One region of the Fictibacillus sp. S7 genome, then DNA from elsewhere that is predicted to be linked to it. Evidence: riboswitches for the same ligand, from Rfam matches in the RefSeq annotation. Region 1 holds a riboswitch; the other holds the start of a gene.
What was found. A riboswitch is a leader RNA that binds a small molecule or an ion and turns the genes downstream of it on or off. The one in region 1 is predicted to bind ZMP and ZTP.
Positions count from the first base shown of each region.

Region 2: it holds a riboswitch for ZMP and ZTP, as region 1 does, so the genes downstream of both, DMO16_RS03225 (phosphoglycerate dehydrogenase) here and DMO16_RS07590 (bifunctional 5,10-methylenetetrahydrofolate dehydrogenase/5,10-methenyltetrahydrofolate cyclohydrolase) in region 1, are expected to answer to the same signal.

Region 1 covers NZ_QJKL01000001.1:1,490,312-1,502,630, reverse strand. Annotated here, with positions in the region: gene map (type I methionyl aminopeptidase) at 1-320, shown strand, start outside; gene DMO16_RS07590 (bifunctional 5,10-methylenetetrahydrofolate dehydrogenase/5,10-methenyltetrahydrofolate cyclohydrolase) at 502-1,350, opposite strand; ZMP/ZTP riboswitch at 1,405-1,494, opposite strand; gene mgtE (magnesium transporter) at 1,638-2,984, shown strand; gene DMO16_RS07580 (NAD(P)H-dependent oxidoreductase) at 3,160-3,738, shown strand; gene DMO16_RS07575 (hypothetical protein) at 3,785-4,048, shown strand; gene DMO16_RS07570 (MarR family winged helix-turn-helix transcriptional regulator) at 4,111-4,530, opposite strand; gene DMO16_RS07565 (N-acetylmuramoyl-L-alanine amidase) at 4,920-5,564, shown strand; gene DMO16_RS25145 (hypothetical protein) at 5,658-5,780, shown strand; gene abc-f (ribosomal protection-like ABC-F family protein) at 5,933-7,543, shown strand; gene DMO16_RS07555 (STAS domain-containing protein) at 7,634-8,467, shown strand; gene DMO16_RS07550 (hypothetical protein) at 8,580-8,783, shown strand; gene DMO16_RS07545 (hypothetical protein) at 8,808-9,176, shown strand; gene DMO16_RS07540 (serine/threonine protein kinase) at 9,223-9,861, shown strand; gene addB (helicase-exonuclease AddAB subunit AddB) at 9,978-12,319, shown strand, end outside.
Region 2 covers NZ_QJKL01000001.1:613,506-625,824, forward strand. Annotated here, with positions in the region: gene DMO16_RS03205 (hypothetical protein) at 1-182, shown strand, start outside; gene putP (sodium/proline symporter PutP) at 223-1,716, opposite strand; gene DMO16_RS03215 (peptide MFS transporter) at 2,018-3,406, opposite strand; gene DMO16_RS03220 (metallophosphoesterase family protein) at 3,504-4,106, shown strand; ZMP/ZTP riboswitch at 4,378-4,456, shown strand; gene DMO16_RS03225 (phosphoglycerate dehydrogenase) at 4,569-5,768, shown strand; gene DMO16_RS03230 (DUF2512 family protein) at 5,833-6,189, opposite strand; gene mutM (bifunctional DNA-formamidopyrimidine glycosylase/DNA-(apurinic or apyrimidinic site) lyase) at 6,313-7,122, shown strand; gene DMO16_RS03240 (extracellular solute-binding protein) at 7,337-8,719, shown strand; gene DMO16_RS03245 (carbohydrate ABC transporter permease) at 8,822-9,676, shown strand; partial or broken gene DMO16_RS03250 (carbohydrate ABC transporter permease) at 9,689-10,518, shown strand; gene DMO16_RS03255 (GntR family transcriptional regulator) at 10,629-11,777, shown strand; gene DMO16_RS03260 (Gfo/Idh/MocA family protein) at 11,795-12,319, shown strand, end outside.

The DNA.
Region 1 (12,319 bases):
TCGGCGATATTTCACATGCAATCCAGCAATATGCGGAAAGCGAGGGGTTATCGGTAGTGCGTGAATTTATCGGCCACGGTATTGGCCGTTCGATGCACGAAGACCCGCAAGTCCCTCATGCTGGCCCGAAAGGAACTGGTCCGTTGCTAAAAGAGGGTATGGTGCTGACGATTGAACCGATGTTAAACACCGGTAAACGCTATGTGAAAATTGATGATGACGGCTGGACAGCAAGGACGTTTGACGGTTCCCTGTCCACACAATATGAGCATACCCTGGCGATCACGAAGGATGGCCCGCTTATTTTGACAGCACAGTAAATGAGCTCTTGCAAAAAACGGGACTTCAGGACCGGTCTTTACTTAATACCCGCCATTTTAATTTTCAGATACCCGCGGAAATTCGTCATTTACGCGCCAAAACACTTGTTATGTAAACTAAAAACGGATATCAGACACAAAAAAAGAGCCATGCGCAAGGGTGCATGGCTCTTTTTTATTCTTATTGCTGATTTAGTTTCTTTTCGGCTGCATCAACGGTGTGCTTCAGCAGCATGGAGATGGTCACAGGGCCGACTCCGCCAGGAACAGGGGTGATGGCACCTGCGTTCTTTTCACATTCTTCATAATCCGCGTCACCAATGTTGCCAGGATTGTAGCCGGCATCCATGACAACGGCTCCTGGTTTGATCCAGTCACCTTTAATAAATTTTGGCTTTCCAACGGCAGCGACAACAATATCTGCCTGCTTAACGATTTCCGGCAGGTTTTGTGTGCGGGAATGGCAGGTTGTTACGGTAGCGTTGCGGTTCAGCAGAAGCATGGAAACCGGTTTTCCAAGGATAGGGCTTCTGCCGACGATAACCGCGTGTTTTCCTTCGATAGGGACATCATAGTAATCCAAGATTGCCATAATGGCCGCAGGGGTGCAGGACGGATAGCTTCCAAAGCCGAATGACGTTTGTCCGAATCCCCAGCTTGTTACACCATCCACGTCTTTTTCAATGTCAATGGCTTCAAAGGCTGCCCTCTCATCAATGTGTGAAGGTACCGGATGCTGCAGCAGAATTCCGTGTACCGCCTCATCCTCATTAAGTTCATGAATGGTTTTTAACAGGTCTTCTGTAGTGATTTCGGCAGGAAGGTGAATTCTTTTGGACAGGATGCCCAATTTTTCACACGCGTTGCCTTTCATTTTGACGTAAGTGGCCGAAGACGGATCATCGCCGACAAGAACTGTAGCCAGACAAGGGGTTACGCCCCGGCTTGTCAGCTCTTCCACTCTTCCTTTCAATTGTTCCTTGATATCGGTTGCGACACGGGTGCCATTGAGTAATAGCTTGTTTTCCACTCTGATTACCTCCTGAGAATAGAAAAGAGGCAAGGAATAGATACACGGATCCCTTACCCCTGCCCAGACGAACGGCTTTTTAGGTGATTCTTGCAGCTTCCTTGTGGTCAATTCCACACGCTCTCGTCAGTTGCTGCTTTTATTTATTCTGTTTAGATTATACCCTAAGCTTTCAAAAAGATTCAACCCTGCAAATCTTGATAAATATTATGTTGCATTCGCAGTTTCTTGGAGATTCTTATATAATAGGAACATTAATAAAGGGGGTGACATTCGTGTTCAAGGAAATGACGGAAAATCAGATTCTGCTTTTTGTGATTAAAAGCTTGAAAGAACTGAGGAAAAAAGAGTTTCAGGGATTAATGGATGAACTGCATCCATATGATATGGCGGAAGTCTATAAAACGCTGCCGGAGAAGCACCGGCATAAATTTCTCACCTTCCTGACCACCAGGCAGCTTGCCTCTCTTATTCAGGAGCTTGACAGCGATCTCCAAATAGAGATTTTGCACAAATTGGGCATTGAGCGATCATCTCATATCATGAACGAAATGGAAAATGACGATCTGGCTGACCTTCTGAGCAATTTTTCATTTGATGAAATTCAGGATTTTCTCGCATCCATGAGGGCGGATGAGTCCCGGACGGTTCAATCTCTCATGCAGTATCCCGCCGATAGCGCCGGCGGGATTATGACCAACCGCTTTGTTTGGATTCCGCAAATGTTTACTGTACGGGATGCGGTTGACAAATTGAAGACATTTGCTGGCTTTGCGGAGAACATTTATTATTTGTATGTCATTAACGAAGAAAAGCAGCTTGCAGGAGTTGTATCCTATCGGGACCTTCTCCTTGCGGATATCAATGACAAAATTGAAGAGGTGATGTTCACCCGTGTCATTTCGGTTCCAGCCGAAATGGATCAGGAGGAAGTGGCAAGGACCATCGAACGCTATGATTTTATCGCAGTCCCTGTTGTTGACGAAAATGATGTGCTCTTAGGGATCGTAACAGTGGATGACGTACTCGACGTTTTAATCGAAGAGGCAAACGAAGACATAGAAAAGCTCTCTGCTTCTGGTAAATCAATCGATTTTAATACAAGTGCCTTTGTTGCGTCCTACCGGCGGCTGCCATGGCTGATTCTGTTACTGTTTATTGGTATTATTTCAGGAAGCATCATTTCTGCCTTTGAGAGTACTCTTTCTAAAGTTGTTTCGCTCGCCTTTTTCATGCCAATGATTGCGGGGATGACAGGGAACACTGGCACACAGTCGCTGGCCGTCGTTGTTCGCGGACTGGTTTCGAATGATGTTGATAAAAAAGTGATGCTGCGTCTCATCCTGAGGGAACTTGGTGTGGGACTCATCATTGGCACCACCTGTGGTATTCTCATTGCACTTGTCGCCTATTTTTGGCAAGGGAATGCCATACTGGGCTTGGTGGTTGGAAGTTCATTGTTTTTGACCTTAATTATCGGAACGTTGTCAGGGACGTTGATCCCGCTCCTGTTGTTCCGTTTCAATGTGGATCCGGCAGTGGCTTCCGGTCCGCTCATCACCACGCTTAATGATATCTTTTCGTTGCTCGTGTATTTTGGTACCGCATCAATTTTTATTTCACACTTAATCTGAAAACAACAAGCAGCCGTCCAGTCTTTTATGCACTGGACGGCTGTTTGTGTTACCGGGTTTCTACAAGCCTGTATACAAAATCCCCTGATATTGGTAATCAAATATCTTTTTTTACTAGTGAAAAGGATTTTAAAAGGACGGTGTCGTATAGGAGTTGGGAAGGAGGCGAGACATGATGAATCATCTTTTACTGTACTGTCATCTGTCGAATCACAGCTTCAATCATGCCTTGCTCGAGGTATATTCGAAAGAACTGGAGAAAAAGGGCCATCCGGTCATTGTAAGGAATCTGTATGACCTGGCCTTTGATCCGGTTCTGACTGAATGGGAATACGAGAATTCGCTGGAGGGTCAGTATGAGGTGGATGTGCTCAACGAACAAAAGCATATCGCCTGGTGTGACTGCATTACATTGATCTATCCGGTTTGGTGGGGTGGCATGCCCGCGTTGCTGAAGGGTTATATAGACCGCGTATTCAGCTATGGCTTTGCATATGAGCTGGACGGGGAAGATCCCATTCCACGGCTAAAAGGCAAAACGGCGATTACGATTTGCACGACCGGAACCCCTTCTGAAATATACGAGGAGAACGGGATGCATGACGCCATGAACGTGGCGCGCAACCTTAGTATTTTTGAGTTCTGCGGCATACAGCCCATCCAGTCACTTTATTTTGGCAACGTGATATTGGCCGGTGATGAAAAAAGGCGGAGCATGCTTGAGGAAGTACGGTACCTTGCGCAAACGCAGTAATAAAGAGAAAAGATACATTTGAAAACGATGAAGGTGAAGAAGCAACATGATTGTTAAAGCAGACGATACTTTGAATGAACAGATTTTGGATTATCTCGATGAGGAAAAGGCAATGAATCTATTCATCATCGGTGATATTGAGAACTTTGGTTACGATACGGATTTTCAGGATATCTGGGTGGATCTTGGGAAGCAGGGAGAGATACGGGGGATTTTGCTACGGTACTTTGGAAACTATCTTCCAAGAGCGGGATCCATCTATAAACGAATCGGTTTTAAGGATATCGGCATGTGGAGCATGTATTCCTAATAACCATCACGTTCTTAAAAAAGGCAAAAACACTAGCGTATGTGTTTTTGCCTTTTTGTGTGCTACGACATGCGGTTTAAGTAGTCAATCATATTTTCCATCTCTTGATCTGAAAGGCCCGAAAATTTCTCTTTATAATAATCACGGCGGATCGCTGACAGCTTTTCAGCAACTGCCTGGCCTTTTTCTGTGATTTTTACATAAACGATTCTTCGGTCGGTCAAGGATCGTTCTCTGGTTATTAAATCTTTCTTTATTAAACGGTCGGTTACACCTGTAATATGACTTGATGAAACCTTCATTTCACCCGCTAGCTCAGAGGCTGTAAGATATTCTTTATCCTTTAATAGATTAAGGACGCCAAACTCGTTGGCAGGCACATCATCAGAGAAAAGGTCGTTAATGTCTTTTCTGAAGGTCCGAAAAACAGTCAGGAAGCTGTTCTCAAGTTCTGCGATCCTATTTGTGCGGTTATCATTCATAGCAATCACCTATTCTACATTTTAATAAGTATTAGTTATCGACACTCCTACTTACATAGTATACTTTGCACGCCAATTACTCAAACATTTATGGGGTTTGGACACAAAATCTCCTGATTTTTCGCTTTTTTTCTCTTTTTTTGTATGTTACCCTCGAAGTGGAAATGAACAGGGATGGGGTTGGACGATGAAAAACAGCACACTATGGTTTTTATTGCTTGGTTTAGGTTTCCTGGCAGGGGTTATTTACTGGACCGTGGTCTTTGCTACAAATTGAGAATAGACACATAGAGAACTGTGGGGACAAAAATTTGTATCCACAGCTCTTTTTTTGCCTCTTTTATGGATTTTATTTCTACTTATGGATAAAAAGTGAAAGAGGGATGATTATGGGAGCCAACTATAAAATAACCACTATGCTGCTTGATCAGAGATGGAATCAGCGACCGGGAGGAAACCGGATTCCAAGGTATGCAGTCGCTCATGATACAGGAAACGAAGGGTCCACCGCTAAGCAAAATTACAAGTACTTCAACAGCAGGAATTTGGAAGCTTCCGCTCATGTGTTCATTGATGACCAAGAAATTCTATTGATCATCCCTCTGAGTGAAAAAGCATGGCATGTCAGGAGTCAGGTTTCAGATGCCAATGACTGGGCATTAGGTGTAGAACTGTGCCATGGAGGCAACATCATTTGGAAAGAAGCCTATAAACGGTATGTTTGGTTTTTTGCATGGCTGTGCCGGCACTATGGATGGATTCCTGAACATTCGATTAAAGGCCATTTTCAGCTGGATCCTGCCAGGAGAACAGATCCAGTAAACGCCTTTAAGAAATATGGAGTAACATATCAGCACTTTCTTCAGGCAGTTGAAGCTGAGTTGACCACGATGGGCCCAGTAGATGATGAGAAAGAACAGGGAACGCTATACCGGGTGCAAATTGGAAGCTACAGACAACCGGAAAATGCAGTGGAAATGGTAAAGCTGGCGAAAAAAGCGGGTTTTGATGCCGTCATTATCAAAACAAAATGACAGATTTGATTTATTTTTCTGTAAATTGTTATTGATAAGGTTCTTTATACGGTGATATACTATTTGTATCTAATAAGGAAAGGAGGGGTTGGAATGCTGAATGGTGTACGTTGTATGGTTGATTGGCTGACAGTTGAAGTCCGTTCGATAACACATGAAATGACTGATCACGGGAGAAGTCTGTCCAATTTTCATACGCTAAGCGTACATCAGTAAGTTTTTCCATACCCATCCTTTTATTACGGACAAACCATGGGCAGGAGTACTTGCTCATGGTTTTTTTGTTTGCAAAAGGTTATGCAGCAGCTGTTCCAGCCAGTGTTTGACCCTTTGGGATGGGTAACCACCAAATTTAAGGAGTGTTACCTATGATGCTATGTTCTGCATACAGCCTGGCAAAAAGTTTTGGCGGCCATGCTGTTTTTAATAACTTATCATTGGAGATTCACGAAGGAGACCGTATCGGCCTGGTGGGCCGTAATGGAACCGGGAAGAGTACCTTGTTTAAACTGCTGACAGGGGCCGAGCAGCCGGATGGAGGAGAGATACATCTAAAAAAGGGAGCGACTGCAGGTTATCTGGAACAAATCCCGGTTCAATCCGATCAGGCTGCTGTATATGATGTGTTTATGCAGTCGTTTTCCGAACAGCGTGAGATACAGGAAAAAATCCATGCTTTAACTGAAAAAATGAAGAGTGATTGTGATGAAAAGCAACTGGGTAAGTGGCTCAACCAGCTTTACAGCTTGCAGGAAGCCTACGAGGCCATGGGTGGCTATTCCATTGAGTCCAAAATTAACGGCATTCTAAAAGGGCTCGGACTGGAAGAGATTCAAGACCAACCGTTTTCCTCCATCAGTGGAGGTGAAAAGACCAAAGTGGGACTCGGCTGCCTTCTCCTGCAGGAGCCTGACCTGCTTTTGCTTGATGAACCAACCAACCATTTGGATTTGCGGACAATGGAATGGCTTGAGGATTATTTATTAAAATACAAGGGGGCAGTGGTTTGCATTTCCCATGACCGTTATTTCTTGGATCGTACAGTGAACAAGGTCTATGATCTCGAGGATGGTCAACTGACTCTCTATCACGGCAACTATACCGCTTTTTCAGAGGAAAAAGAAAAGCGCCTCCTCGCCGAGTTTGCTCAGTATCAGGAGCAGCAGAAGCGAATAAAAAAAATGCAGGAAGCGATTAAACGGCTGCGTGAATGGGCCATTCGGGGCGACAATGGTGATCTCCACCGCCGGGCACGCAGTATGGAGCGCGCCGTCGAGCGAATGGACAAGATCAAACGCCCCATTCTGCAGCGCCGAAAAGCAGAGATGGCCTTTCAAATGAAAGACCGCAGCGGTAAGGATGCTCTGTCTTTGGTCGAAGTGGGAACGATCATTGGAGGAAGAGAGGTTTTAAAGCAGGTAGACCTTTTTATACGATTCGGGGAGAAAGTCGCTATCGTGGGCAATAATGGTACAGGAAAGTCCACGATGCTAAAAGCCATCATGGGGTGGCACAAGACAACAGGATCAATAGAAGTCGGAACCTCTGTTAAGTTCGGCTACCTCTCGCAAAGCGGGATAAGTCATCAGCCGGAAGATACGGTTCTCTCAGCCTTCCGTGATGCGGTAGCTGTTGATGAAGGAATGGCGAGGCATCTCCTGTCGAAGTTTTTATTTTACGGACAGGATGTGTTTAAAAAGGTAAAAGACCTCAGTGGGGGAGAAAACACCAGGCTCCGGTTCGCACAGCTGGTTCATCAGGATGTGAACTTTCTTCTCCTGGATGAACCGACCAACCATCTGGATATCGATTCAAGAGAAGCTCTGGAAGATGCGATTGAGGAATTTACCGGAACGGTAGTGGCCGTTTCTCATGATCGGTACTTTTTAAATAAGCTGTTTAACCGGATTGCGTGGCTGAATGAGGGCTATATCGATGAATATCTTGGATCGTATGATCAGGCGAGGCAGCAGCGTTAATCGGTTTTCCCTGTTTTGTTTCATTGGATGGCGGGGATAGTGTATGTGATAGATACAATCATACTGCAAGACATGAGGGGTTAGTTACTTATGGACAAAGAGTTAAAGGAACTTGGACGTTTCATCATACAGCATAAAGAGGAACTTGCGGCCATTGTCACTAAAAACAGAATCCAAAATGGCATCAACCCATCGGACGATGGACAAAAGCAGCTTTTGATCGATTGGAGGATCGAACTGTTTCAATATTTAGGTGAAGCATTGTTTTCAGACCTTGCCCAATCTGAAAAAAAGTTTTTGGACTGGGGTAAAAAAAGTGGAGAAGTTGCGGTGAAGATTCAATTGTCACTGGATACTGCTCTTGATACTACCCGCTATTACAGATCGACCATATTGGATTTCATCAGCACGGAAGTGGCAAAGCACGGATATACTGGCCAAACGGCGATGAAAGCTGTTCAAATCATTGATCCTCTACTGGACAAAGTGGTGTATTCCTTTAGCGTCGCCTACGTAGACTATAACAATCATTTGCTTGGCCTGGCCCGGGAAGCACTGGAAGAGCTTTCTGTTCCTGTGGTGCGCCTCACGGATTCAGTCGGTATCTTGCCTCTTGTCGGATCTATTGATACTCACCGTTCGAAGCTGATCATGGAAATCGTATTGAACGAATGCGTAGAAATGAAAATCGATCACCTGTTTATTGATCTTTCTGGTGTTCCGGTGATTGATACTATGGTTGCGCATAATCTGTTTCAGGTCATTACTTCACTGAAGCTCTTGGGTGTGGCCGTTACATTGACCGGTATGCGCCCTGAACTCGCACAGACGGTGGTTTCCTTAGGGATAAGTTTTGAAGGGTTTTCCATAGCGGGGAGCCTGCATCAGGCGCTCCAGCAAAAGAAGTTGCTTCAAAACGTATGATCACTATGGAAATATGCCTATCCTTATGAAGGATAGGCATATTTTTCTAGTTGCATAAAGAACGTTTGTTCGCATATACTGTAAATAAATAACGAACAAGGCGGTGGCTGTTATGAATTCATTGCTGGCGCGTTATGTTTCTGAACGAAATCCTTTTATGATTATTTATCAATCTGGCCGCGGTCAGTTTACTCAGCGTATGGTTTATCCCATTTCCTGTGACAAAGAAACATTAACCGCTTTTTGCTGTCTGCGCAGGCAAATACGAACGTTTAAAGTATCGAATATATTGTCTGTGGCAAAAAATACGGCTTAATACAGATGGTGGAGGAAGCGGAAGATGTTATATGGTGATGAAACGGACCGAGTATTGGTGGATAAGTATATTATGTACCCCATGCTCCTGACCATTTTTAATCGGGATTTAAAAGTGATCGCACAGTCCCCCTTTAAATTAAGGCAGCCCTATATTACCTTGGTAGAGAATGTAATGAATGCCATCAGTTTTGAGCTGAGGGACGTGAAAAAAGAGATGTTGCAGCGGAAGATCAAAGTAGCGGATGGGAGGCCGGTTGATGATATGACCGAATATCAGATTTTTATCAGAGGCTATCAGGAAGTTATGAGGTTTCCCAATGTACATCTCCGGAATAAGGCAGAATTGCTGATGAAACACTTTCTTTTTGGTACGCTGGTAGAGCGAAAATAGCAAATCAGGCTTGACGCCGGAGACTGAATGATCGGCAAGGTGGACCATGAAAACGTACATGAAGTTGGCAGAGGAATTAACGAAAAACACAAAAATAGTCAGCCGGGATCCGGGCGACCCTGTAGAAGTGCTCACTCATCCCGAACCATGGAAAGTGGTAGGATGCGGAAATTATGCTGCTGTTTTTCTTCATCCCGAATTTCCGGACCTCGTTGTTAAAATTTACGGCAGAAATCCTGAAGGGCTGCGGGAAGAGATCCTTGTGTACGAGACCCTTGGTGAACACCCTGCCTATTCCCAATGCTATGGCTATGGTGAACGCCATTTGATTCTCAAAAGGATCAAAGGAGTAACACTCTATGATTGTCTTCATAAAGGAATAAAAATTCCGCAAACGGTGATACGTGACGTGGATAACGCCCTGTCTTACGCACGGGGCCTTGGTCTTTTTCCCCGGGATGTGCATGGCAAGAACGTTATGCTGCTGGATGGGCGGGGCATCATTGTGGATGTTTCCGACTTTTGCAAACGAGAAAAATGCTCGAAATGGAACGATTTAAGAAAAGCTTACTATAGAGTGTATCTTCCTGTTTTTTATAACTATCCTGTTAAACTGCCTTACCCTGTTCTAAATGCAGTCAGGATCGGCTACAGGTGGTACAAAAAATGGAAACGAAGCAATTAATGCCTGCTCTATTACGCAAAACCGGAGCAGGCTTTTTAGGGTGTCCCTATCATTCTTTTACAGGCCGTTTTATGAGATAATAACTATAAGATTAACAGTTTGACAGAGGTGAGTTTATGAGTTTGCGGTTTATTCTGGGAAGGGCTGGAAGCGGAAAGACGGAACGCAGTCTGGGAGAGATCCGAGACTCTCTTTTTGAACAGCCACAAGGCCGGCCGATTATCTATTTGGTACCAGAACAGATGACGTTTCAGTCTGAATATGAATTGGCAAAAACACCTGGTCTCGATGGTATGATGCGTGCCCAGGTGTTCAGTTTTTCCCGTCTGGCATGGAAGATCCTTGGCGATGTCGGCGGGATGACGCGGCTTCATATTACAAGTGTCGGCATGAACATGATGCTCAGAAAGATTATCGAAAATAAAAAGCAGGAACTGAAAGTATTTAAGAAGGCTTCGGAACAGAATGGCTTTTATTCGCTGATGGAAACCATGATTACGGAATTCAAGCGGTACTGTGTGAACCCGGAGCAATTGGAATGGAATGCACAAACTCTTTTGAGTTTCTCGGGCACTGATGAAGGTAGTGTGCTCAGGGATAAACTTTCAGATCTGGCCCTTATATATGGAGAGATGGAAAAGGCGTTAATTTACAAGTACATGGATAATGAGGATTATTTGAGGCTGCTTGCTGAAAAAATCCCTCACTCGGAATACATTCAACAGGCGGATTTTTACATAGACGGCTTTCACCAATTTACACCTCAGGAACTGGAAGTGCTGAGCATGCTTCTAAAGCATGCCCGCCGTGTCACCGTGGCACTGACCCTTGATGCAGGGAAAAGTACTGAAAATCCGCATGAGCTGGATCTTTTTTATACCCCGAAAAAGACCTCCTCGGTTATCCGCAAGATTGCCAAAGAAGAAGGTGTGATGGAAGAGGAGCCGGTTGTCCTTGAGGAGTGTCCGAGGTTTAATGGCAGCCCCTCGCTCGCCCATCTTGAAAGCCAGTTTGAGCAGCGGCCTGCGCTGGAATTTGGTTTTTCCAATGATATATCCATTTCTTCAGCGGTCAACAGGCGTGCGGAGGTAGAGGGAACTGCACGGGAAATCCTTACCCTGGTACGTGACAAGGGATACAGATTTAAAGATATCGCTATTTCAATCCGAAACATGAATGAGTACCAGGATCTGATTGAAACAGTTTTTGAAGAGTATGAGATTCCTGTCTTTCTGGATCAAAAGAAACCGATGCTTCACCATCCGCTTATTGAACTGATCCGTTCTTCTCTTGAAACGGTTACGGCCAATTGGCGTTACGAATCCGTATTCCGTGCGGTTAAGACGGACTTGCTCTATCCGGAAAACAGCGAGTATACCTCCTCGGAGCTTAGGCATGAAATGGATGGGCTTGAAAATTATGTTCTGGCTTATGGCATACAGGGCACACGTTGGATGGATAAAAAGCCCTGGAAGGTGCAGCGTTTTCAGGCGCTTGAAGAACATCAATTCGTTCAGACCGACGAAGAGGTCCAAAAACAGGAAGTTTTGAATGAAGTTCGGCATATGATCGTGTCACCGTTGGACAAGCTATCCCGGGATCTGAAAAAGGCGGAAACGGTAAGGGATTATTGTGAAGTGCTGTTTGTTTACCTGGAACGTCTTCATATTCCGGCCAAGCTGGAGCGTCTCAGCCGCAAAGCCCAGGAAGAGGGAAGGCTTCGCATGGCGCGCGAACATGATCAGGTTTGGGATGCGGTCGTTGAGCTTTTGGATGAAATGGTTGAAATTACAGGAAGTGAAGCGATAAAGCTTGAACTGTGGATCAAAATGCTCGATACAGGCCTGGAAAGCCTGAAGTTCGCACTTGTTCCTCCGGCGATCGACCAAGTGTTGGCCGGTACCATGGACAGGTCCCGTTATTCGGGTGTGAAATGCCATTTTGTACTTGGTGTGAATGACGGTATACTACCCGCCAAACCAAAGGACGATGGCATCTTGTCAGAAGATGACCGCGATCTGCTCGAAAAGAACGGGGTGGCGCTTGCGCCAGGTGCGAGACGGCAGCTCCTTGATGAGCAGTTTCTGATCTATCTGTCGCTGTCGAACGCAACGGACAAGCTGTATATTTATTATCCGCTTGCTGACGAAGAAGGAAAAAATCTTCTTCCTTCCATGGTGATCAACAGGGTCAAATCTCTCTTTCCCGGAATTACGGAAACCTTTATCCAAAATGATCCGGAGTATGGCAATGATCTTTCCTACATCCATCATCCGCAAAAGGCAATTTCCCACTTGAACACCCAGCTGCGGGAGTGGAAGAAGGGGTACCCGATTTCAGCACTGTGGTGGGATGTATACAATTGGACGACAGGACAAGACCAATGGAAGTGGCTTGGACAAACGGTGCTAGGCAGTCTTTTCTATTACAACCAGGAGAAAAAACTGTCTTCTTCCGT
Region 2 (12,319 bases), 880 kb from region 1:
TCGATGTAGAGATGCCGGAAAATAAACTGGAACTGCTCCCTGCTGTATTTATTTTTATTATTTTCGTGATACTTGCATGGATGACTGTCAAGTTCCTAAAAAAACTTCATGAACGTGAATTGAAAAAAGCAGAAGAGGCAGAAGCAAAAATGAAAGAATATTATCTTCATAATAAACATTAATTAAAAAAACGAGGCAGCTCAATGCTGCCTCGTTTTTTATTTAAGCGTTCTTCATGTTGTTTACTTCTTCTGTCAATGTTTCTTCCATCTCTGCAAATGTGTTTTGTACGTTGTTGGTTGGTGATTTCGTCAACAAACTTACAACCACAACAGCAATAAGGCTGAGGAAGAAACCAGGAATCATTTCATATGCCTGCTCTTTTAAACCAGGGAACTGTACCCAGGTTATAACAGCTACAGCACCGACAATCATACCAGCAAGTGCTCCCCATTTTGTCATCCGTTTCCAGTAAAGACTGAGCAAAATCGCTGGACCAAACGCTGAACCAAAACCAGCCCACGCATAGCCTACAAGAGACAGGATTGTATCATTTGGGTGGTAGGCAAGGATAGACGCAATAACGGCAACAAGCAATACAGCCAAACGTCCAATGGTTACAAGCTCTTTATCTGAAGCTTCTCGGCGGAAGAAGGCTTTATAAAAGTCTTCTGTCATCGCACTGGATGTAACCAGCAGCTGAGACGAGATCGTACTCATGATCGCAGCCAGAATGGCAGCGAGCAGGAATCCGGTGATCAGCGGGTGAAACAGTATCGTTGAAAACTTGATAAATACTGTTTCCGGATCGCCCAGTTTAATTCCTGATTTATGGAACCATGCGATTCCGACCAAACCAGTAAGGACTGCTCCCAGCAAGGAAATACCCATCCAGCCCATTCCGATACGGCGGGCAACTTTTAAATCTTTGATGTTCGTAATCGCCATAAAGCGGACGATGATGTGGGGCTGTCCAAAATATCCGAGTCCCCAGGCAAGCATGGAAATCAGGCCAATTGCTGACGTACCTTTAAACAGATCAAATTTGGTTGCATCCATCTGTTTAACGGTATCAATCGTTGATTGCACTCCGCCTACGTCTGTAAAGGCAACAATAGGCACAAGCACAAGGGCAATAAACATAATGATGCCTTGTACAAAGTCGGTCCAGCTTACCGCAAGGAAACCTCCAAACAGCGTGTAAGCAACCACTACTCCGACTGTAACGAATAATCCCACTTTGTAATCAAGGTTAAAAGAACTTTCAAACAAGCGGCCGCCTGACACCAATCCGGCGGAACAATAGAAAGTAAAGAAAACGATGATGACAATCGCTGAAGCAAATCGTAAGATCCTGGCTTTGTCGTTAAAACGATTTTCCAAAAAGTCAGGAATAGTAATGGAATCATTCGCTACCTCAGTGTAGGTACGAAGGCGCGGAGCAAGCACAAGATAGTTTACATATGCTCCAATCAATAATCCTACGGCAATCCAAATACTTGATAGCCCGGTCGCAAACATGGCTCCGGGTACACCCATAAGCATCCATCCGCTCATGTCTGAAGCTCCTGCTGAAAGCGCGGTAACCGCGGGTCCGAGACCTCTGCCCCCAAGCATGTAATCTGACAGATCGGACGTTTTCTTGTACGCCCAATATCCAATTCCTAGCATGCCGGCCATATAGATAGCCAGCGAAGTGATAACACCAATTTGCACCAAATCTCCCCTTTTTTAAGTTTTTCTTTAGCAGCTGGTTTTTTCATCTTCGAGCAGCTGCAGGTTCTTCCGACGAAAGTGCTTACGGTTACTTAACCTAACAAAAACTTTACATCCCTTCAAGTCGCGAGCTGTTTGCAAATCGATTGGAAAAACAGGTTGAGCGTATACAGGACAAGAGGTTCAGGGGAAATAAGAAAGAGGTAAAGTAAAATAATTTAAAATTTTCAGTCAGGTAATCACCACAAAAAAGAGGATTCAGATCCATTAGAAAATGGACCAAGAATCCTCGTACAAAACGTTATTGAGCGGACATTTTGACCAATTTTTTGGATAGTCCTAAAAGAACCAAACCAAGGAAAATGGTTACACCGCCGATAATCATAAACACTTCGAAATAACCAAGTGACTCAGTGGTTGAAGCCAATTGTCCGGCAAGAATATTTGCAAATCCGGACCCAGCAAGCCACACACCCATCAACAGTGAAGCCAGCTTAACTGGTGCAAGCTTACTTACCATGGACAAACCTACTGGCTGCAGGCATAGCTCCCCGATCGTATGAAGGAAGTAGGTAAGGACCATAAAGATCATATTGGCCTTAACAGCAGAAGAGTCGCCTGTTCCTGTTTGAAGAAGAGCAGGGACAAGTACAGCGAATCCGGCGCCAAGCAAGATCATGCCTGTTGCCATTTTGGTTGGTGTAGCCAAATCGCCACGCTTCGTTTTTGATAATTTTACCCATAGTACAGAAAGAATTGGCGCAAAGATTACGATAAAAAGAGGGTTTAATGACTGGAACCAAGAGGTTGGAACAGTCCATCCAAATACCGTACGGTCAATAAACTTGTCTGTATAAAGGGTTAACGAACTACCGGCTTGTTCAAATCCGGCCATAAAGAAAATAACAAAGAAAGTCAAAATAAAGATAACTTTAATTCGGCTTTTTTCAGCCTTGGTAAGAGGTTTCTTTTTCTCTTCTGTGCTGACTGTGTTATGCGAAACGCCGACCGGCTTTTTGCCGATATCTCCCAAATACTTATTGCCAAGAAGGTTGAACAGAAGCTGCCCGACAATCATACCGATCGCAGCAGCAAGGAATCCGAATTTGAACCCGAAGTGCTCCACTCCATTTACCGTAGTCTTAAAGTAATCTTCAGCCAGGAAACCAACAATTAATGGAGAGAAAAAGGCTCCAATGTTAATACCCATATAGAAAATGGTAAATGCAGCATCTTTACGTGCATCGCTTTGCGGGTATAGATCCCCAACGAGTGTAGAAATATTAGGCTTAAAGAAACCATTCCCGATAATCAATAAGGCTAACCCAATGTAAAATGCCGCATGGCTTTGGTTGGCAAACAATACAAAGTTACCAAGTGCCATTGTGACACCGCCAATGGTGATCGCCAGACGTTTTCCTAAGAAACGGTCGGTTAAATATCCTCCTATTAACGGGGTAAAATAAACGGCGCCGGTGAAGAATCCGTAAATACTAAGCGCAAGGCCTTCACTCATACCGAGTCCGCCGCTAATCAACGATTTTGTTAAATAAAGAACAAGAATTGCTCTCATGCCATAATAACTGAATCTTTCCCACATCTCAGTGAAGAAGAGCAAGTATAGGCCAGGTGGATGTTTCTTTTTTGTCTGGAGCTGAATGTCCTGCTCCACTTTAACAGTTGCTTCCATCTTGATGCCTCCAATATATTTAAACTATTAATATTTTAATTTACTAAATATTTAGTAGTCAATGAAAATTATAGGAAAATGTTATTATAATTTAATTATGAAAATAATGAATTATCAAAACATAAACCGTTTTCCTTGCGGGTACAGTGAAAATAGACCCGTGCCAAATGGATCAAAAAGAAATAAGGAGCTGAATTTTTCTGTGAAAATTGTTGTATTATCAGATACTCACATGCCCAAAAGGGCCAAAAAAATACCTGAGAGGCTAATTGCCGATCTCAAGACTGCTGATTTAATCATCCATGCCGGTGACTGGCAGACACCAGATGTGCTTCATCAATTGAAGCAGTATGCTCCGGTTGAGGGGGTAACCGGAAATGTTGACGGACCCGAAATGAGAAATTTTTTCAATGAAACCCTTTTTTTGAATGTGAATCAATTTATTATAGGTGTGGTTCATGGCCATGGCACCAAACAAACAACTGAAAAAAGGGCAATAGCCGCATTTAATGAAGTAGATGTGGATTGTATCATCTTCGGCCACTCGCATATTCCAAAAAATTACCGCCGTAACGGAGTCTTAATGTTAAACCCCGGCTCACCGACGGATAAAAGAAGGGAAAAGTGTTATTCCCATGCAATTCTTACAATTGATGATGAGATGACTGCCGAACATATATTTTATGATAATAAAGATTAACATTATTAATCATTATACACCTTTCATTTCATGTTTTCAAAAATTGGAATTTATCCCTTATGCCTTATGACATATTAGCAGTGTTTTCATATTTATCATCTTTCAAAGTGATGAGAACTTGCTCGGTAATTAATATGATTTCAATCAGCAACAGTGACAATATCAGCCAGATTCCAGAATATTTAACCATACTAGGAATGATATTAACAGAATTTTTACGAAATAAGTGTTGATACGTGCGGAAAAGTCTGATAGAATGATACAAAATCTAAAGGCTATGTGTAACTGGCGAAACGCGGATCACCGCGAGGGAGCACATAGTGTCGTTGCCGTTCGCCTGGGCAGAGGTAAGGGGATATTTATCCCTTTGCCTCTTTTCGTTTATTTGTCAAGGCATGTTCACCTTATCTTTTTGGCAAAGAGGCGAGACACAAACCCATAAAAAAAGAGGAGAGAACCAAAATGACCACAACTGCATTGGAAACAGTAAAGACCATCAAAACCTTGAACAATATCGCGGAAAGCGGATTGAAGGTTTTCAGCAACGGGATTTATAAGATTGATAATGAAAGTGAAAATCCTGATGCCATTGTTGTACGAAGCTTTAATATGCATGCTTTAACTTTCGGTGATGAACTAAAAGCCATCGCGCGTGCGGGAGCCGGTGTCAACAATATTCCGGTCGATCAATGCACAGAAAAGGGAATTGTTGTTTTCAATACTCCAGGTGCAAATGCCAATGCTGTAAAAGAAATGGTTCTTACTACACTGATGGCTTCTTCCCGTAACCTGTTTGCAGGCATAGCCTGGACAAAAACCCTTGAAGGGGAAGGAGACCAAATTCCAAAACTGGTTGAAGCAGGGAAAAAGCAATTTGTCGGAAAAGAAATCAAAGGAAAAACACTAGGTGTGATCGGTTTAGGGGCGATAGGTGCGCTCGTTGCCAATGATGCGCTCGATCTTGACATGGATGTTATCGGTTTTGATCCATTCATCTCTGTGGACACAGCATGGAACCTGTCCAGAAATGTCCAGAGGGCGATGACTATTGAGCAGCTGTACGAAGAGTGTGACTATATTACGGTTCATGTTCCCTTTACACCAGATACAAAAGGTATGTTTAATCAAAAGGCCTTTAACGAAATGAAACCCGGAGTGCATATCCTAAACTTCTCCCGTGGTGAGCTTGTAAACGAAGTTGATATGCTGGCCGCACTGGAAGACGGTACTGTTGGCCGCTATATTACGGATTTTCCAAACGAAAACGTGCTTAAGATGAAGAATACTGTTTCTATTCCACATCTTGGCGCATCCACAAATGAATCTGAAGAAAACTGTGCCATTATGGCTACCCGGCAGGTCAAAGAATTTTTGGAAACCGGTAATATCAAGAATTCTGTTAACTTTCCAAACGCCTCTTTGCCATATACAGGTAAGCTTCGAGTGGCCGCGTTTCATGAAAATGTGCCCAATATGGTCGGCCAAATCACTCAGGCGGTGTCCAGCTATCATTTGAATATTGCCGACATGGTGAACAGAAGCCGGGGCGGATATGCGTATACCATTGTTGATATTGACAATAAGGTAAACGGCGACGTCATTCCGGGACTGGAAGAAAAAATTAAAAACATTGAAGGTATTGTATCAACACGTGTCATTTAAATGGTTCTCTTACGAAAAAAGACCGTCATTCCAAGAATGGAATGGCGGCCTTTTTTATTGAAAGTTAAATGGGTTCGCTATGAGCCCTGTGGGTTGCCAAAAGAAAACGATGAGTTACATATTCCAGAACACCGAGCAACAGGCTCGTCAATAAGGCCCCATACCATGTCATGGATGCCTCCCATTGAAAGTTCGAGGCATAGTAAACAAGGATCCATGAAACCATAACATCAATGAGGACACTGATCCAAAGTACTCCTTTTCTTAAAACAAAATATTCGAGTGGCACACCAAGTACCGCCAGGGTGATGGCAACAACGGCAATTTGCCAATAGTCCTCAAAATGTACGCCTGGAAGGAAAACGGCGGAAAGAATTAACACAACGGGAATCGCTATAAGTTTTATGATCAGACTGCTCATGTTGTACCTCCTACCTCCTGTTCTTCTTTGATATTGTAACCACGATGATAAACTTTCATGTCTGAACGACAGAAAAATGGCAAATACTAAACGTCAAATAAATGGGAGCGGGAGGTTTGAAAGATGCCGGAATTACCAGAAATGGAAACCTTCAGAACGATTTTATCGAATCAATTAAAAGGCAGACCCATTACGCAAGTGGAGATTAACCGGGAAAAATCCATTAATCTTAATCCATCGCTTTTCACTGCCCGTGTGAGAGGAGCCATGATTACTGACATCAGAAGGCGGGCCAAACATTTGATTTTCCAATTGAATAACGGATATGCCCTGCTTCTTCACCTCATGCTCGGAGGCTGGATGTACATTGGAAATGACGAAGACAACCCTGAGAGAACCAAGCAGGTGGTATTGTCTTTTGGTGATCGAAAGCTGTATTTTATTGGGCTTAGATTGGGCTACCTTCATTTACTAACAGCAGCGCAATTGAAAGAAAAATTGGAGGAACTGGGTCCTGAACCGTTGGATCCAAATTTTACAGAAAAAATCTTTCTAGAGCATATAAGCAAGAAAAGGGGAACACTGAAAGCAGTGCTCATTGACCAGAAGTTTATCGCAGGGATTGGAAATTGTTATTCCGATGAAATTTGCTGGCAGGCCCGGCTGCAGCCGGAACGAAAAGCTTCTGAGTTGACTAAGGACCAAGTCCGCCTGCTGTTTCAAGCCATTCAACCTATACTCACGAGGGGTATTGAACACGGTGGTTATATGGAGAATCCCACCTATAAGGGAGACCAAAAGTCGGGTGGATATAACCACCATTTGCTGGTATATGACAGAGAAGGCCAACCTTGCAGGCGCTGTGGAACACGTATTCAAAAAACAGAGATTGCTTCCAGAAAATCATTTTCATGTCCTGACTGCCAGAAATAATCGGTAAAGACCATAATTATGCAAGGAGACAGAAATGTCTCCTTTTTTTATTAAATAATATGTTGACATATATCATCTATATCATTTAAGTTATTGATAGGAACTATTTACTGAAAATTCAGAAAGGAGGCCTTTTTTTATTCAATTTGAAAGCGCTATCATACTTACCTCCAAGAATCTACATACATTCCATTAATATTGAGGAGGGGTTGAAATGAAAGTAAAAAGCTGTAAAAAACTTGCGGCTGTAACAGTGATCGCAGGAAGTGTCCTTTTTAGCTCGGCATGTTCGGACAGTGATTCCGCTTCAGGGAAAAAAACGGCAGGTGATAAAAACACAATCAGCATTACGTTCCGTGATGGTGGAGGAACGAATAAAGGACTGACACAATGGTTGAATAACGACATAATCCCTGCGTTCAAAAAAGAGCATCCAAAAGCAAATATTAAGCTATCGCCCATCAGCGCTTCGGAAGGTGATTATTTTGCAAAGGTTGCGCTCATGCTGAAATCGGACCAATCGGCGCCTGACATCGTGACAGAAGATACTTTTATGGTGAACTCCGATGCCAGCGCAGGGTACCTTGAACCGCTTGATAACAGGATCGAAAGCTGGGATGAATGGGATCAATATATTGATAATGTTAAAAATGGTGTAAAAGCACAGGACGGAAAAACATATGGTGTGCCTTTTAATACTGATTCACGCGGACTTTGGTATAACAAGGAAGTATTTAAAAAAGCAGGTCTGCCGGTGCCATGGGAGCCAAAGTCGTGGGATGATATATTAACCGCTGCTCGAACGATTAAAAAGAAGTCTCCTGATGTGATTCCTATGTGGATGAATTCCGGAAAAGCAACTGGTGAAGCCACATCCATGCAGACATTTGAAATGCTATTGTACGGAACAGAGGATCCTTTATACGATGAGAACAAGCAAAAATGGATTGTTAATAGCCCTGGGCTGGAGGATACGTATACATTCATTGATACGATTTATAAAGAAAAGCTCGGACCGAATTTATCCCAAGTTCTCAATGGGCAGGGTGGAACGATTGCTTATACCCAGCTGATGCCGAAAGGGAAAATCGGAATTGGCCTGGACGGAATCTGGCAGGCTGGGAACTACCGGAAAGACGGGCCCGCTCCTTGGCCAGAGGCATTTGATAAGCTTGGCTTTACGGCAATGCCAACACAAAAGGGGCAAGCGCCTGGAACAACTTCAATGTCAGGCGGATGGGCGTTCTCCATTCCCAAAAAATCAGATAACAAGGATTTATCGTGGGAGTTCATTAAATTTGTTTCCTCAAAAGAAAACAACCTTAAACTGCTGCTGAAAGAAAACAATTTGTCACCGCGTAAGGATGTTTCAAAAGAGAAGGAGTATCTGGATCTGCCGATGTTTAAAGAGGCATCAGAGTTTTTGAAGAACACTCATTTCAGGCCCTCTGTTGATAAATATCCATCTGTGTCAACGGTTATTCAATCAACTGTTGAAGATGTGGTAACAGACAAGCTCTCACCAAAACAGGCGGTTGAAAACTACAAGAAAAACGTAACTCGCGTCGTGGGAAAAGACAAGGTGATCGAACGTTAACTTGTATGGAAAGGAGTGATTCTTGTGGATGCACACCCTGTGATCTCTTCGTCAACTGCGGTTGATGGAGGATCCTCCTCTCGTAAAAAGCAAAACAGAAAGCTGTGGGCCTCCGCTCTATTTTTGCTGCCGGCCTGGTTATTGCTGCTTATTTTCTTTATTGGACCCATTCTTTTAACCTTTTATTTTGCGTTTACCAATTTATCGCTCACAGGCAGTGAGGCACAATCCACACAGTTTGTTGGATTCAGCAACTTCCTGAATATGTTTCAGGATCCCAACTTTCGGATTAGCGTGATGAAGACTGTGATATTTTTACTGTTTTCAGCTATTATCGGACAGCAGGTGCTTGGATTTATTCTTGCTCTTCTGATGAAAGAAAAAAATCCTGCATTTCGGCGTGTGATCGGAATTATTATCATAGCCGGCTGGGTAACACCAGAGATTGTGGTCGCATTCTGCTGGGTGGCATTTTTAAATGACAGCGGAACACTGAATGCTCTGCTTCAGCAGGTGGGCTTAAAGCCTGTAGCCTGGCTTTTCACTTTTCCGATGGCAAGTGTCATTATCGCAAACATCTGGCATGGAACGGCGTTTTCCATGCTGGTCTTTCAGGCAGCGCTTGATGATGTGCCCAAAAGCATTGAAGAGGCGGCAGTGGTAGATGGTGCCTCAAGGTTTCAGGTGCTTTACAAAATTGTATTGCCCATGATCAAAGGTTCAGTAGTAACCAATATGATACTGGTTACTCTTCAAACGTTAGGCGTGTTCACTTTGATCTACGCAATGACTGGAGGGGGTCCTGGAACATCAACACAGACACTGCCTATTTTTATGTACAACCAGGCCTTTGTAAACTATCAGCTCGGATATGGCACGGCCATTTCGCTGATCCTTTTGTTAATTGGAGTGCTTGTAAGTGTACTTTATTTAAAATCGATGAAGGTTAAAGTGTAGGGGGGGAGAATAATGAAACGGAAATCGATAAAGGTTGAAAAAGTGCTGCCGTACAGCATTTTAACGGTGATTGGTGTTTTGTTCCTTCTGCCACTGCTTTGGGTGGTTGTTGCTTCGGTTGATCCCAATGCCAATTCTTCGATTAAAGTGCCGTCAGCATTTACAATGGATAATTTTAAAAGTGTCATAACGGACCCTGTGAATATCCGTGCGTTTATCATCGGGCTTCTTCTTTCAATGGGACAGGGGCTGCTCGTTGTCCTCGTGGCGGGTCTTGCTGCGTACCCTCTATCCAGGTATCAGCTCAGGTATAAAAAGCCGTTTATGTTCACCATTTTATTCATGACCTCTTTGCCAATAACGGCAGTCATGGTCCCGGTTTATCAGCTTTTTATTTATATGAAGCTTCAAGATTCCCTTTGGGGAACAATGTTTTTTTAACAGCTGCCGGCTTGCCGTATGCGATCTGGATGCTGAAGAATTTTATGGATGCTGTTCCGCTCGAACTTGAAGAATCAGCATGGATTGATGGCGCGTCCGTATGGCAAGGACTCAAACGGATTGTGGCCCCCTTAATGATTCCCGGAATTTGTACAGTCGGCATCTTTACCTTTTCAGGAAGCTGGGGCAATTTCTTTGTTCCATATATTTTGATTCAAACACCGGAAAAATTGCCAGCTTCGGTTACCATTTATCAGTTTTTCGGGAACTTTGGCATGGTGGAGTATGGAAAACTTGCTGCCTTTTCGATTATGTATACCTTCCCGGCAATCGTGCTTTATATTTTTTCTCAGCGGTTTATGTCACAGGGCTTCAGCCTTGGTGGAGCTTCCAAGGGATAAATTTACAGAAATAAGCATGAGTGTTAGAATTATCTGACCATTCAGGTATAATAAATATGTATGCGTTTTCCGAATTTTTGTATACATATTTCTGGTTTTGGAGTGGTTTTATGGAGCCTTTATACAAACAAGTCTATCAATCAATCAAAAGAAACATCATGAATGGCAAATACGCGGCAGGCGAACGTGTGCCTTCTGAAAAAGAGTTATCGAACTCTTTTCAGGTGAGCAGAATCACAAGCAAAAAAGCCATCGAACTGCTGGTTACAGAAGGACTCGTCTTCCGCCAGCGTGGAAAAGGCACATTTGTTTCCGACATGAAGGACAGCCAGGAAAGTTCGGAAACTCTCGAAAAAAGTAAAAATAACTTTCTGGTGGGACTTGTCATAACAGATTTTGATGACAGCTATGTATCAAAAGTGATATCGAGCATTGAAGAAGCGGCCGGTGAGAGGTGCTTTGTGATCTTCAAACGGACGCTTGGCTCTGTTGAAAAAGAAGCAGAGGCAATCAGACAGCTGATAGGGTATGGGGTAGATGGATTAATCCTTTATCCTGCTCAGGCGGAGCATTATGGAACGGAAATTTTAAAAATGATTATCGCGGAGTATCCACTGGTTCTGATTGACCGGACGTTTAAAGGAGTCGGGGCAGCTTTTGTATCCACTGACAACATTAAAGCAGCGAAAAAAGGAATGAAACACTTATTTGATTTAGGTCATGAACACATTGGTGTTCTCGCGCCTTCCATCATTGAAACAACCACGATTGTCGACCGTTTTTCGGGCATATTGCAAGCCTATGAGGAACAAAACAAAATCGTGAACCGGCAATTATGGTGTACGGACTTAAAAAAGTCGCTGCCGATTGCCTTCAGCCAGAACATCACGCCTGAGCATGACATTGATATCATCAAGAATCATCTGAAGAAGCATCCGGAAATGACTGCATTGTTCGCGATCGAGCACAATATTGCTGTCCTGGCCAAACGAGCGGCTGACCAGCTCGGTCTGCGTGTACCTGAGGATCTGTCCATTCTTTGCTTTGATGCACACGATAATAATTTAAGCGGTTGGGAATTTACACACCTGCGGCAAAATGAAAGAGAGATGGGACGCTTGGCCATGAACCGCTTAGTGGAGATGATGAACGGAAATCTAGAAATAAAAAAAGAATTTCTGGATGCCCAACTTGTTGAAGGAAATTCGACGTGTTCGATGAACAGAATACCTGTCAAACAAACCAGTAAATCATTTTAACAGGAGTGTGATTGTAAATGATACAAGCCGCAATGCTGAGCCGATGGCATGTTCATGCCGATGACTACGCCAGAGACGCAAACAATAATCCTTCCATTGCCATTCGCATGGTTTGGGATGAGGAGGAAGACCGCGGGAGAAAATGGGCTCAGGAACTGGGTGTGGGATTCGAAAAAGATTTGGAAGTTATACTGGAAAATCCCGAAATTGATGCCGTCATCGTGAATACGCCGACCAACAAGCACAAAGAAATCATTATGGCTGCCATCGAGCACAAGAAGCATGTGTTTACGGAAAAGGTGCTGGCATTTACGACAGCAGAGTGTGAAGAAATTTATGACGCGGCCGAAAAAGCGGGAATCAAGCTGATGGTTTCCCTTCCCCGTTTAACTTCGGATTATTATTTGTATGCACAGCATGCTTTGGATCAGGGCTGGATTGGTGATTTAACCTCGATCCGCTGCCGGCTCGCGCATAACGGGGCGGTTCCCTCAGCTGGCAGTAAAAATGGCTGGCTTCCTGAACATTTTTTTGATAAAGAA